Regions from separate parts of the Pseudomonas sp. NY15181 genome, predicted to be linked through region 2. Evidence: riboswitches for the same ligand, from Rfam matches in the RefSeq annotation. Region 2 holds a riboswitch; the other holds the start of a gene.
The links. A riboswitch is a leader RNA that binds a small molecule or an ion and turns the genes downstream of it on or off. The one in region 2 is predicted to bind cobalamin.
Positions count from the first base shown of each region.

Region 1: it holds a riboswitch for cobalamin, as region 2 does, so the genes downstream of both, btuB (TonB-dependent vitamin B12 receptor) here and ACNFBT_RS13950 (CbtB domain-containing protein) in region 2, are expected to answer to the same signal.

Region 1 covers NZ_JBLUPT010000003.1:262,321-269,403, reverse strand. Annotated here, with positions in the region: gene cbiB (adenosylcobinamide-phosphate synthase CbiB) at 1-112, opposite strand, end outside; gene bluB (5,6-dimethylbenzimidazole synthase) at 109-759, opposite strand; gene ACNFBT_RS09830 (cobyrinate a,c-diamide synthase) at 773-2,065, opposite strand; gene cobO (cob(I)yrinic acid a,c-diamide adenosyltransferase) at 2,292-2,903, opposite strand; gene btuB (TonB-dependent vitamin B12 receptor) at 2,918-4,762, opposite strand; cobalamin riboswitch at 4,870-5,096, opposite strand; gene ACNFBT_RS09815 (ABC transporter permease) at 5,227-6,372, shown strand; gene ACNFBT_RS09810 (ABC transporter ATP-binding protein) at 6,369-7,083, shown strand, end outside.
Region 2 covers NZ_JBLUPT010000005.1:55,902-62,984, forward strand. Annotated here, with positions in the region: gene cobN (cobaltochelatase subunit CobN) at 1-2,534, opposite strand, end outside; gene cobW (cobalamin biosynthesis protein CobW) at 2,632-3,684, opposite strand; cobalamin riboswitch at 3,794-3,989, opposite strand; cobalamin riboswitch at 4,061-4,284, shown strand; gene ACNFBT_RS13950 (CbtB domain-containing protein) at 4,389-4,577, shown strand; gene ACNFBT_RS13955 (CbtA family protein) at 4,796-5,500, shown strand; gene ACNFBT_RS13960 (cobalamin biosynthesis protein) at 5,567-5,983, shown strand; gene cobM (precorrin-4 C(11)-methyltransferase) at 5,980-6,726, shown strand; gene mapR (GntR family transcriptional regulator MpaR) at 7,071-7,083, opposite strand, start outside.

The sequences.
Region 1 (7,083 bases), on a different contig from region 2:
GCTCCAGGCGGTCCGCGAGGCGCCCGAAGGCCACCAGCGGATGCCAGCGTTTCGGCTCGCCGAGCAGCGCGTCCAGCGCCACCCCGAGCACAGTCAGCAACGCCAGGCTCATGGCTGCTCTCCCCAGTGATTCTCGAATACCAGTTCGGTCAGCGGGCGCGGCTCGCGCCAACCCTCCAGAGCCAGCATGGGCGCTGGGTAGAACTGTTCCACCGGGCCGAGGCAGATCACCGCCACCGCCTCGGCACCGGCGGGCAGGCCGAGCAGTGCGCCCAGCGCGGCCGGGTCGAACAGCGACACCCAGCCCATGCCCAGGCCTTCGGCGCGGGATGCCAGCCAGAGGTTCTGAATGGCGCAGGACAGCGACGCCAGGTCCATCTGCGGCAGGGTGCGGCGGCCGAAGACATGGGCCTCGCGGCCCTCCATCAGCGCGCCCACCAGCAGCTCGGCGCAATCGAGCACGCCCTCCACTTTCAGCCGCATGAATTCGTTGGAGCGCTCGCCCAGTGCCTCGGCGGTGCGCACGCGCTCCTCGTCCACCAGACGGTGGATCGCCTGGCGCAGTTCCGGACGGGTGACGCGGATGAAGCGCCAGGGCTGCATCAGGCCGACGCTGGGCGCCTGGTGTGCAGCCTCCAGCAGGCGGGCGAGCAGTTCGGGCGCCACCTCGCCGCCACTGAAGTGGCGCATGTCGCGGCGCTCGGCAATGGCGCGGTAGAGCGCGGCGCGCTCTTCAGGGCTGTAGGCGTGGTCGGTCATGGTCTGCAGTTCTTCATGGTCTGAGCAACGCCGCTGCGGCGTCCGGGTCGGACGGCAGGTAGAAGTGGATGTAGGACGCGGTGAGGCGACCACGGCGGAACACCGCCTCGGCCACCGGCTTGTCGTTCGGACAGACGCCCCGGGCCAGCGGTGGTTCCGCGCTGTCCAGCAGCGAATGATGGAAGGTGTGGCCGCGCAGGGTGCCTTCCGGCAACGTCACCGCCTGCAGCGCCAATGCCGCCAGGCGCTTCTGCATGCGCGCCTCGCCGGGCAGCAGGCCGAGCAGTTCGGCGCGCTCACACGCCACATCGGTGAGCGCATCGAGCAGGTAGAGCATGCCGCCGCATTCGGCCAGGATCGGCTTGCCGGCAGCGTGGTGCGCACGGATGGCCTGGGCCATGGCCTGGTTTTCCGCCAGCGCCCGCAGGTGCAGCTCCGGGTAGCCGCCGGGCAGGTAGAGGCTGTCCACCTCGGGCAGGGCTTCATCGCGCAGTGGCGAGAAGAACACCAGTTCGGCGCCCAGTTCACGCAGCAGGTCGAGATTGGCCTGGTAGAGGAAGGCGAAGGCGTTGTCCCGCGCCACGCCGACGCGCACGCCGTCGAGGCGGCCCTGCGCAGTGCGCGGCTCGGGTGCGGCGAAGCTCACCGGCGCCGGCAGCTCGGTACTGGCGCTGGCGGCCAGGACATCGGCGGCGGCATCCAGGCGCGCGTCGAGGTCGGCCAGTTCATCGGCCTGCACCAGGCCCAGGTGGCGGCTGGGCAGTTCCACCTCGGCGTCGCGCGGCAACGCGCCATACCAGCGAATCCACTCCGGCAGGCTGTCGCGCACCAGGTCGCGGTGACGCTGGCTGCCGATGCGGTTGGCGAGCACGCCGGAGAACGGCAGGTCCGGCTGGTAGGTGGCCATGCCGACCGCCAGGGCGCCGAAGGTCTGCGCCATGGACTGGCCGTTGATCACCGCCATCACCGGCACGCCGAAGCAACGGGCGAGATCGGCGGCCGAGGGCGAGCCGTCGAACAGCCCCATCACACCTTCGATCAGGATCAGTTCGGCCTCCTCGGCGGCCTCCCAGAGCAGCCGGCGGCTCTCGGCCTCGCCAACCATCCACAGGTCCAGCTGGTAGACCGGCGCGCCGCTGGCGCGGGCGAGGATCATCGGGTCGAGGAAGTCCGGGCCGCACTTGAACACCCGCACCTTGCGTCCGAGGCGCGTGTGCAGGCGCGCCAGGGCGGCGGTGACGGTGGTCTTGCCCTGGCCGGAGGCGGGCGCGGCGATCAGGAGTGCGGGGCAATGACGACTTTGCATCAATGGGACTCCATCATCGAGGCAAAGAGCGCCCTCACCCCAGCCCTCTCCCGGAGGGAGAGGGCGCCGTTCGGCGTGTCATCAAAGTACGGCGCTCGCCGGCCAGCACTTTGGACGGACGACACGGCAGCACAGTGGTTGATCAACTCAAACCATTGATGCATGAAGCACCCAACTGCCCCCTCTCCCCTTGGGAGAGGGTTGGGGTGAGGGCCAGCCACGAACATCAGAACTCCACCCCTTTCTGCGCCTTGATCCCGGCCTTGAAGGCATGCTTCACCAGGCCCATCTCGGTCACGGTGTCGGCCGCCTCGACCATCGCCGGCAGCACGCCGCGCCCAGTGGCGACCACATGCTGCATCGGCGGGCGGGCGGCGATATCGGCGAGCACGGTATCCAGCTCCAGGTAGCCATGCTTGAGCGCGATGTTCACCTCGTCCAGCACCACCAGGCCGACCTGCGGATCGCTCAGCAACCGGCGGGCGACCTCCCAGGCTTCATGGGCCTTGGCGATGTCGCGCTGGCGGTCCTGGGTTTCCCAGGTGAAGCCCTCGCCCATCACGTGGTAGCTGACCTCCTCGGGGAAGCGCCGGAAGAAGGCCTCCTCGCCGGTAGTGACGGCGCCCTTGATGAACTGCACCACGCCCACCTTCATGCCGTGGCCCAACGCGCGGGCGACCATGCCGAAGGCCGAACTGCTCTTGCCCTTGCCGTTGCCGCTGTGGACCAGGAACACGCCGCGCTCGCCCTGGGCCTGGGCGATCTTCTCGTCGACCACGGTTTTCTTGCGCTGCATGCGCGAACGGTGGCGCTCGTCCTTTTCCGGGGATTCGCTCATCGGTGTCTCTCCTCTCAAAGGGCCTGGTAGCGCACGCCGAAGAGTACGGCGCGGCCGGGCTGCTCATAGCCCAGGGTGGTCTGGTAGTCGGCGTCGAACAGATTGCTCAGGCGCGCCTGCAGGCGCCACTCCGGGCTCAACGCATATTCGCCGCGCAGGTCCAGGGTGGCGAAGCCGCCCAGGCGATTGCGGTTGGCCAGGTCGTCGTAGCGGCGACCCTCGGCATGCAGGCTGGCGCCCAGGCTCAGCGCGTCGAAGCGCCGGTCGAGGTCCAGGTTGAACAGTTGCCGGGCACGGCGCGGCAGGTCATTGCCGCGGCTGCCACTGGCGCGGCTTTCCGGGTCGAGCAGGCTGGCGTTGGCGTTCCACACCCAGTCGCGCCACTGGCTGCCCAGTTGCAGTTCGATGCCACGGATGCGCGCCTGGTCAATGTTGTCCGGCGCCCGCAGTGCCGAATCGTAGGCGATCAGGTCGTCGACCACCGTGCGGTACAGATTCGCCGCCCAGTGCCCCCAGTCGTGGCGCCCGTCCACGCCAAGCTCCACGCTGCGCGAGGTTTCCGCGTCCAGGTCGGGATTGCCGTAGCCGGGGTAATAGAGTTCGTTGAAGGTCGGCGCCTTGAAGGCCGTGCCGTAGCTGGCGAAGGCCCGTACGGCCTCGGTCAGCGCATAGCCCCAGGCGAGGTTGCCGGTGTTGCGGCTGCCGAACTGCGGGTTGTCGTCGTGGCGCAGGCTCAGTTGCCAGTCATGGCGCCCCGCGCTGCCCAGGTACTGGGCGAAGGTGCCGCGGTTGTCGCGGGAGGTCACCGCGTAGTCGGCGGAGCTGCTCAGCTCGTCCCGCTGCCAGTCGTAGCCCAGGGTCAGGGTCTGGCCGGGCGCGAGGTCCAGGTCGTTCTGCCAGGACGCGGTGTCGCGGCGGCTGTCGAAGCGCGAGTAGAAGGCACCGTCCTGGTAGGCGTCGGACTTGTCCTCGCTGCGCCCGGCGGACAGGCTCACGTGCCAGGGCTCCAGCGGGGCGAACCGCGCGCGGCCGCCGATCACCCGCTGTACGCCGTCGTTGTAGGCGTCGAAACCCTGGGTGCGGCGGCTGTTCACCGTGTCGAAGTCGTTGTGCGAGTCGCTCTGCAACAGGCTGCCATCCAGCTCCAGACCGCTGTCGAAGCGGTAGCCCGCGCGCAGCGAACCTGAGAGGTTGCGGTAGCCGTCGCTGTCCGGCTCGTGGCCGCTGGCGCCGTTGGCCTTGGCGTCGATGCCGGCGGTATCCAGGCTGGACACGCCCAGGGCGAACCAGCCGCGCCCGTTGCCGGCCGAGGCCCCGGCGCTGCCTTCATAGGTGCTCTGGCTGCCCGCCCCTGCGTAGGCCCAGGGCTTGAAGCCCTGCTCCACGGCTTGGCGGGTGAAAATCTGGATCACCCCGCCGATGGCTTCGGAGCCATACAGGCTGGAGCGCGGCCCGCGCACCACTTCGATGCGTTCGATCAGCGCCACCGGGAGGTCCTGCAACGACGCGCCGCCGGAGGACACCGAGCCGGCCTTGACGCCATCGATCAGCACCAGCACATGGTCGGATTCGCTGCCGCGCAGATACAGGTTGGTGGCCTTGCCGGGCCCGCCGTTGCTGCTCAGTGAAATGCCCGGCAAGCGCCGCAGCAGGTCGGGCACCGACTGCGCCTGGGCGCGTTCGATGTCCGCGCGGTCCAGCACGCTGACTGAGGCGAGGCTCTGTCCGGTGCGTTGCTCGGTGCGCGTGGCGGTCACCAGTTGATCGTCGAGCGCCAGCGGCGTTTCGTCGGCCGCAAGGCCGATACAGGAAAAGCCGCCCAGCGCCAGCGCTGTCGGCCAAGAGAATAAATGCTTCACGTTAACTTACTCCGCCGCTCTCACCCGCGCGGCTCTGACCCGAAAAGGCAGGCGGAGGACGGTAACGCGCCGGCAGCTGGCCGGAGCGATCGACAGCGCCTCCCGCGATGCCATGGCTTGCAACAGGCCGGTCTCCGGGCTTGCGAGTGGGGCCGTGAGAGGCTCCTGAAACCGCGCCTTCCCATGCCGAGGGCACAGTGGCGAAATGCGGCTCGATGCTCGCTTACCGTTGCGGGGGCAGCGCCGGACTGGTCGGACCGCATGGCCCGAATTCACCGGCTTCCCTGTTTCACCCCCGACTCACGCCGGGGGCACCTGAAGCAGGCGCGCAGCTTAGAGGCTCGCGGCCTGGGGCGTCAATTGAACAGGCTGTCGCGCCCTCCGACGAGGCCCGTGCCAGAGCGTCCAAGGGAGGAAACATAAGTCAACTGGTTGCACCGCAGAACTTCGCTAGAATGCGATTCATGACGACAACCGCCCAGCCCGGCCAACTCCAGCTCGATAGCCGTTCCAGCCCTCCCCTGATGCACGTCAGCGGCGACTGGACGCTGGCGCATTTCAGCACCCTGGAGTCCCAGGTCGCCGGCGTGCGTCACGGTGACCAACCCGCCGCGCTGGACTTCAGTGGCCTCGGCGCCCTCGACACCGCTGGTGCGGCGCTGCTCGCCGAAGTCATCGGCGGCGCGCGCATGGACCAGCTCGACCAGATCACCCGCAACTTGCCCGCCGAGCGCCTGGCCCTGCTGCGCACCGTGGGCAGCGCCATCACCCAGTGCCGTCTGGACGAACGCAAGCCGCCCCCGGGCAACGCCATCGTCGATGTCCTCGAACGCATCGGCATCGCTACCCTAGCCTTCCGTGGCCATGTGATCGGCGGGTTGGGCTTCATCGGCCTGACCCTGCAGACCCTGGCGCGCACCTTGTTGCGCCCGCGTCGCTGGCGCTTCACTTCGCTGGCCGCACACATGGAGCAGACCGGGCTGGACGCCGTGCCCATCGTCGCCCTGCTCACCTTCATGGTCGGCGCAGTGGTGGCCTTCCTCGGCGCCACGGTGTTGAAGAAGTTCGGCGCGGCGATCTACACCGTCGACCTGGTCGGCTTCGCCTTCCTCCGCGAATTCGGCGTGCTGCTCACCGCCATCCTCCTGGCCGGCCGCACCGCCAGCGCCTTCACCGCGCAGATCGGCTCGATGAAAGCCAACCAGGAGATAGACGCCATCCAGGCCCTGGGCATGGACCCGGTGGAACTGCTGGTGCTGCCACGGGTGCTCGCCCTGCTGCTGACGCTGCCGATGCTGACCTTCCTGGCGATGATCTCCGGCATCTTCGGCGGCGGCGTGGTCTGCGCCCTGGCACTGGATATCTCGCCGCGAATGTTCCTCTACATGCTGCAGAACGACATCGCCGTGCAGCACTTCCTGGTGGGCATCGTCAAAGCCCCGGTGTTCGCCTTCATCATCGCCGTGATCGGCTGCCTGGAAGGCTTCCGCGTCAGCGGCAGCGCGCAGTCGGTGGGCGAGCACACCACCTCCAGCGTGGTCCAGTCGATCTTCGTGGTGATCCTGCTGGACGCGGTGTTCGCCCTGTTCTTCATGGAGATGGGCTGGTGAGCGAGCCAATCATTGTCGTCCGCGACCTGGCCAACCGCTTCGACAGCCACGCCGTGCACGAGCACCTCGACCTCGACGTAATGAAGGGCGAGATCCTCGGCGTGGTCGGCGGCTCGGGCACCGGCAAGTCCGTGCTGCTGCGCAGCATCATCGGCCTGCGCCAGCCCAGCGAAGGCAGCGTCCACGTGTTTGGCCAGAACCTGCCAGCGCTATCCCCGCTTCAGCGTTCGAAGGTGGAACGGCGCTTCGGCGTGCTGTTCCAGAACGGCGCGCTGTTCTCCTCGCTGACCGTCAGCGAGAACATCTGCCTGCCGCTGATCGAGCACGCCGGGCTGTCCCGAGCCGATGCCGAGTTCATGGCCAAGGTGAAGATTTCCCTCGCCGGCCTGCCACCGGATGCCGGCGCCAAGTACCCTGCCGAGCTCTCCGGCGGCATGGTCAAGCGTGCCGCCCTGGCCCGCGCCCTGGCGCTGGACCCGGACATCCTGTTCCTCGACGAGCCCACCGCCGGCCTCGACCCCATCGGCGCGGCGGCCTTCGACCAACTCATCCTGACCCTGCGCGACGCCTTCGGCCTCACCGTGTTCCTGGTCACCCACGACCTGGACACCCTCTACACCATCTGCGACCGCGTCGCCGTGCTCTCGCAGAAACGCGTACTGGTGGTCGGACCGCTGGAACAGGTCGCCGGCACCGACGACGCCTGGGTGC
Region 2 (7,083 bases):
AGCACATCCACACGCCCGCGACTGGGCGCGCCGCTGGGGCCGGGCGGGACGAAGCGGCCTTCGAGACCGGCGAGCAGGTGACCGATTTCGCTGGCGCCGCAGGCGTCCAGGGTCGGTGCGATCTGCTGATGCAACTGCGCGAGCACCGCCGCGCTGGCGCTTCCGGGAGCGCTGGCGGAGCCGTCGATCAAGCGCAGGGCGAACAGCTCCAGGCGCTCGCGGGTGTCGCCGTTGCTGCGCCAGGGTTCGTCGCTCACGGCGAGCAGCATATCCGGGCGCGGGCCCTGCCACGACTCGGCAAAGGCTTCGTCCAGCGGGTCGCGACCCAGCTGCAAATCCTCGCTCAGTGCGCGCAGCAGGCTGGCATTTTCACCACGCCCATCACCACGCGGAATGCGCACCAGCGACAGCAGCGTGTCGCGGCGCAGATCGCCCACGGGCGACTCGCCGAACACATGCAGGCCATCGCGAATCTGCGATTCCTTGAGGTCGCAGAGGTAGGCGTCGAGCTGCGGCAGCCAGCTTTCCGGATCGTCGCTCAGTTGCAGGCCCAGCTCGCGGTCCAGCGCGGTTTCACGGACCAGCGCGAGGATGTCGCCGCGCAGTTCATTGGCCCGGCGCGGGTCGAGCAGGGAGGCGTCGTAGTACTCGTCGGCCAGGCGTTCCAGGTCGCGCAGCGGGCCGTAGTTTTCCGCGCGGGTCAGCGGTGGCATCAGGTGGTCGATGATCACCGCCTGGGCGCGGCGCTTGGCCTGGGCACCTTCGCCGGGATCGTTGACGATGAAGGGGTAGAGGTTCGGCAGCGGGCCGAGGATCGCGTCCGGCCAGCATTCCTCGGAAAGCCCGACGCCCTTGCCCGGCAGCCATTCGAGGTTGCCGTGCTTGCCGACGTGGACCACCGCGTCGGCGCCGAACACCTCGCGCAGCCAGAAGTAGAAGGCGAGGTAGCCGTGAGGCGGCACCAGCGACGGATCGTGGTAGATCGCCGCAGCGTCGAGCTGGTAGCCGCGCGCCGGTTGGATGCCGACGAAGCCGAGACCGAAGCGCAGGCCGGCGACCATCATCCGTCCGCCACGGAACATCGGGTCCTGCTGCGGCTCGCCCCAGCGCTCGCGCACGGCTTGCTGGTTGGCCTCGGGCAGACGCGCGAAGCAGGCGAGGTAGTCGTCCAGCGCGAGGCTCTGCGCGCAGGGGCGCAGGTCGAGGCTGTCGAGGTCGTTGCTGACGCCGCCGAGCAGTTGATGGATCAGCGCCGTGCCGGAATCGGGCAGGCCGGCGACTGGGTAGCCCTGGGTCTCCAGCGCGCGAAGAATGTTCAGCGCGGCGGCCGGTGTATCCAGGCCGACGCCGTTGCCGATGCGCCCGTCGCGGGTCGGGTAGTTGGCCAGGATCAGCGCCACCCGCTTGTCGGCATTGGCCTTGCGCGCCAGCAGCATCCAGCGCCGCGCCAGTTCGGCGACGAAGTCCATGCCCGGCAGGTGTGGCAGATAGCAGACCACGTCGCTCTGGCTGCGCTCGCTGCGCCACGCCAGGCCCTTGAAGCTGATCGGCCGGGTGATGATGCGGCCATCCAGCTCCGGCAGCGCAATGTGCATGGCCAGGTCGCGTGGCCCGAGACCCTGCGGGTTGGCGCGCCAGAGGTCGAGGTTGTCCAGCGAGCAGATGGCTTGCAGCACCGGCACGTCGCGCTTGAACGGGCGCTCCTGCGGCGCCTCCGGGTTCGATTGGGCGAAGCCGGTGGTGTTGATGATCAGCTCGGCGTCGGCGGCGTCCAGCAGGTTTTCCACTGCGTCGAGGCAGGCGGATTCCTTGAGGCTGGCCACGGCGACGGGCAACGGGTTGATGCCCTGGGCTTGCAGGCGTGAGCAGAAGGTATCGATGAAACCCGTGTTCGCCGCCTGCAGGTGCGTGCGGTAGAACAGCAATGCGGCGACCGGGCACTCGGGATTCCAGTCGGCCTGCCAGCGGGCGAGGTCGCAACTGCCGAGCTGCGGGTGATAGACCGCCACGCGGGGCAGTATCCGTGGCTCGCTCCAGGCGTAGTCGCGTTGCAGATGACGGTTGGCCAGGCAGGTGAAGAACTGCCGGGCGTTGTCCATGCCGCCCTGGCGCAGGTACTGCCAGAGGCGCTCGGCGTCCTGCGGCGGGACGCTGCAGAGGGCAGTGAGTTCGGGGTCGGGTTTGTCGTCGCCGGGCACCGCGATCAGCGTGGCGCCGCGCTCGGCCAGCGCCGCCAGTTGCTCCATGCCGTAGCGCCAGTAGCCGACGCCGCCGTGCACCGAGATCAGGATGACCTTGGCGTGCTGCAGTACCTCGTCGACGTAGAGGTCCACCGAGGCGTGGTTCTGCAGCTGCATGGGGTTGGCCAGGCGCAGGCTCGGGTAGTCCTCCGGCAGCTCGCGCGCGGCCTCGGCGAGCAGCGCCAGGTGCGAGTCGCCGCTGCAGAGGATCACCAGCTCGGCGGGCGTCTGGGCCAGGTGGGCGATGCCGTCGTCGGGGACGAAGCCGCCGGGTTGGGTGCGCAGCAGGTGCATGAGGCTTGCTCGGTGTAGGGCTTCATGTAGGAGCGAGCTTGCTCGCGAACCAAACCCCGCTGCGAGGCCGTTCGCGAGCAAGCTCGCTCCTACAAGATCAAGAGAGGGCGGTACGCAGCTCGTTGGCGATGACGGCCTGGTCCAGCTCCTGGCCGATTACGACCAGGCGGGTGCCACGGGTTTCATCGCTGCGCCAGGCGCGGTCGAAGTGCTTGTCGAAGCGCTTGCCGACACCCTGTACCAGCAGGCGCATGGGCTTGCCGGGGATGGCGACGAAGCCTTTGATGCGCAGGATGGCGTGGCGCTCGACCAGCGCGTTCAGCGCGTCGAGCAGGGCGCGCTCTTCCACTTCCGGCAGGTCGACGTGGAAGGAGTCGAACTCGTCGTGGTCGTGGTCTTCATGGCCTTCGTGGTCGTGGTGAGTGGGGCGGCTGTCGATGTGCAGCTCGGCCTCGGCGTTCAGCCCCAGCAGCACCGAGAGCGGCAGCTGGCCGGCGCTGGCTTCGACGATCTTCACCGCCGGCGGCAGCTCCTCGGCGACTTCGGCGCGTACGCGGGCGAGGGCGTCTGCGTCCAGCAGGTCGGCCTTGTTCAGTACCACCAGGTCGGCGCTGGCCAGCTGGTCTTCGAAGAGTTCGTGCAGCGGCGATTCGTGGTCCAGGTTCGGGTCCTGCTTGCGCTGCTCGTCGACCTGCTCGGGATGGGCGGCGAAGGTGCCGGCGGCCACGGCCGGACTGTCGACCACGGTGATCACCGCGTCAACGGTGCAGGCGTTGCGGATTTCCGGCCACTGGAAGGCCTGCACCAGCGGCTTGGGCAGGGCGAGGCCCGAGGTCTCGATGAGGATCTGGTCGAGGTCGCCACGGCGCGCCACCAGCTCGCGCATCACCGGGAAGAATTCTTCCTGCACGGTGCAGCACAGGCAGCCGTTGGCCAGTTCGAAGACGCGGCCGACCGCTTCCTCTTCGCTGCAACCGATGGAGCACTGCTTGAGGATTTCACCGTCGATGCCCAGCTCGCCGAACTCGTTGACGATTACCGCGATGCGACGGCCTTCGGCATTGTCGAGCATGTGGCGGAGCAGGGTGGTCTTACCGGCGCCAAGGAAGCCGGTGACGATGGTGACGGGGAGTTTGGCCAGGGTTTTCATGCGCGCCTCGCAAGCGAAAGTCGGTCTTTGCAATGAGCGAGCGCGGATGAAGGGCGCGCGCGCGGGTTCGCCGCGCAACGAAGGTCGCCACCGGATCACCCCGCCCGGTTGTCGTGATGCTGGTCGAGGCAGGTCTCCTGGCTCACAGCCCTGTCATGTCCTTTCGCCTTCCCGCCGCAGTCGGCAGTGGCGCGTGAAAGAACAGGCTGTTCACAGTTGCGGGGGCAGCCGTGGCGCATCCGAAGATTTCCACGTTCCCTCTTAGCTCCGGCCAGCGCCGGAGAACCTCGAAGGGAGGAAGGCTACGCAGCGATGGCGGGGCGGTCAATCGCCGGGGATCGGCTGTCGCGCGGTTGACGCTCGCGGGGCTTCGTGGTCAGCTAGCGCGGTTTCAGGTGTCTCGCGCCGACGCGCGCGAGGTGAAACGGGAAGCCGGTGCGTCCGCAAGGACCAGTCCGGCGCTGCCCCCGCAACGGTAAGCGCATCGAGGGTCGTCAGTAGCCACTGTGCAGGAAATGCATGGGAAGGCTGACCCGCCCAGCCGGAGTTTCTCCGCTGGCGTCGCAAGCCCGGAGACCGGCCTGGAACCCTTCGTTTTGGCAAACCCGCGGTGGGCGGGCGCAGGCCGTGGCGCGACCTTGTGGCGCGTTCGAATGCGTTCAACCTCTGCGTTCTCTTACTTTGATTGATCAGAGGGAACGTTCATGTCCAGCAGCATCCTCACGCAACAAGCGTCGAGCACTTCCATCCCCCTTTCCAAGCGCATCGCCCTGGCCGTCGGCGCCAGCCTGCTCGGTGCGCTGCTGGTGTATTTCGCCGGTTTCTCGCATCTGGAAGCGGTGCACAACGCCGCCCACGATACCCGCCATAGCGCCGGTTTCCCCTGCCACTGATGCGGTTCTGAGTCCAATCGGCTGCGCGTCGGCCATGCTGCGTTGGAGAATCGCCGTGGACTGCTCATTGACCGGAGTCAACTCCGCGTCCACGGCGCTCCTGACTCGCTGCCGCTCGCCCTTCGGGCCAGCCTACGGCTGTTACTCCCGGAGGTCGTTTCGGCCTTGCCTGGCTCTAGCTCGCTCGATTCGGGAGTCCGGAAAACAGGAAAGGAAAAATGATCAAACGAATTGCCCAGACCGCCGGTTTCGCCGGTCTGATCGCGGCGCTGGTGCTGACCCTGGTCCAGTTGCTGTGGGTATCCCCGCTGATTCTGAAGGCGGAGACCTATGAAAAATCCGAACCGGTAGCGATGGCAGAACACAGCCATGAGCACGCCGACGGTGCCGCCGCCGGCCACCACCATGACGCGGAAGCCTGGGAGCCGGAAGACGGCTGGCAGCGCATCCTGTCCACCACCGGCGGCAACCTGGTGGTCGCGGTGGGCTTCGCCCTGATGCTGGCTGGCCTGTTCACCCTGCGCGAGCCGGGCAAGACCTCCGAAGGCCTGCTCTGGGGCCTGGCCGGTTTCGCCGTGTTCACCCTGGCGCCGTCCCTCGGCCTGCCGCCGGAAGTCCCCGGCACCGCCGCCGCCGACCTGAACCTGCGCCAGACCTGGTGGATCGGCACCGCGGCGTCCACCGCCGCCGGCCTCGCGCTGCTGGTGTTCAGCCGCAACGGGTTGCTGCGTGGCGTGGGTGTCGCGCTGCTGGTGGTGCCGCACGTGATCGGCGCGCCGCAGCCGGAAGTCCATTCCAGCCTCGCGCCGGAAAGCCTCGCCCACGAGTTCATCGTCGCCTCGCTGGTCACCAATGCGGTGTTCTGGGCGGCGCTCGGCCTCGTCGCTGCCTGGTTGTTCCGCCGTTTCGCCCCTTCAGCCTGATTCACCGCTATGCTCGACCCCGCAGCCGGCCCAGCCGCCTGCGGGGTTTTTATTTAGAGGAGAGTGATGATGACGCTGGTTGCCGGCCTCGGTTGCCGCCGGGGCTGCCCACTCGATGAACTGCGTGCCTTGCTGCGGGATACGCTGGCCGAGGCCGGGCTCGACGAGTCGAACCTCACCGCGCTGGCCAGCGCCACGCTGAAGGCTGACGAGGAAGGGCTGGCCGCCCTGGCTGCCGCGCTCGACCTGCCGCTGGCGCTGTTCACACCGCAGGAGCTGGCAGCCTGCGAAAAACGACTCGATCATCCATCGGAGGCCGTGCGTGCAACCACCGGCAGCGCTAGCGTCGCCGAAGCGGCCGCGCTGCTGCAGGCCGAAGCCCAGGGCGGTGCGTCGGCACGGCTGCTGGTGGGCAAGCGCCGCAGCGATCAGGCCACCTGCGCGCTGGCCTTTGTCCCCGTTGAATCCCAGGAGTTGCCATGACGGTCTATTTCATCGGTGCCGGCCCCGGTGATCCCGAGCTCATCACGGTCAAGGGCCAGCGGCTGATCCGCAGCTGCCCGGTGATCCTTTACGCAGGCTCCTTGGTGCCGCCGGCCGTACTGGAGGGGCACAGTGCCGAGCGCGTGGTGAATACCGCCGAGCTGCACCTGGACGAGATCATCGCATTGCTGGCGCAAGCCCATGCCGAGGACAAGGACGTGGCGCGGGTGCACTCCGGCGACCCGTCGCTGTATGGCGCCATCGGTGAGCAGATTCGCCACCTGCGCGAGCGCGGCATTGCCTATGAGATCGTCCCCGGCGTCACCGCTACTTCAGCCTGCGCGGCGATCCTCGGCTGCGAGCTGACCCTGCCGGACATTTCCCAGACGCTTATCCTGACCCGCTATGCAAGCAAGACGCGCATGCCCGAAGGCGAATCCCTCGCCGAGCTGGCGCAGCACCGCGCGACCCTGGCGATTCATCTCGGCGTCGGGCAGTTGTCGAACATCGTCGCCGAACTGCTGCCGCACTACGGCGCGGACTGCCCCATCGCAGTGATTCACCGCGCCAGCTGGCCGGACCAGGACCAGGTCACCGGCACCCTCGGCGATATCCTGCCCAAGGCCGCCGCCAAGGGCTTCCGGCGCACGGCGCTGATTCTGGTGGGCAAGGTGCTGGGGGCGGAGGGTTTTGCCGATTCGTCGCTGTACAGCGCGGGGCATGCGCATCTGTATCGCCCGTAGAGCGCGGGCTTTGCTTCCTGTAGGAGCGAGCTTGCTCGCGAACAGCCCAGCTCTGGTGCCTCCAGGAAACTCTGTTCGCGAGCAAGGACTGGGCGTCCCCCTCGGTCCTACGAAGAGCCGCTCAGGCCTTCCACTGATCCCCGCGCGGCGGCATCCCCCGCCGCAGGTACCAGCGCACGCCCCAATGCACGCCAAGGGCGGCGCACACCGTCAGCAGGATCGTGAGATTTTCCGCATCCATGACCTCTTCCCTCGTCCGGGTTCCTGCCTGACAGGGTATTCCTGCGACAAACCGCCGCACAGGTACAGATCCTTTCCGAATGTGCGGAGCAGTCCTACAACGATCAGCCCTGTAGC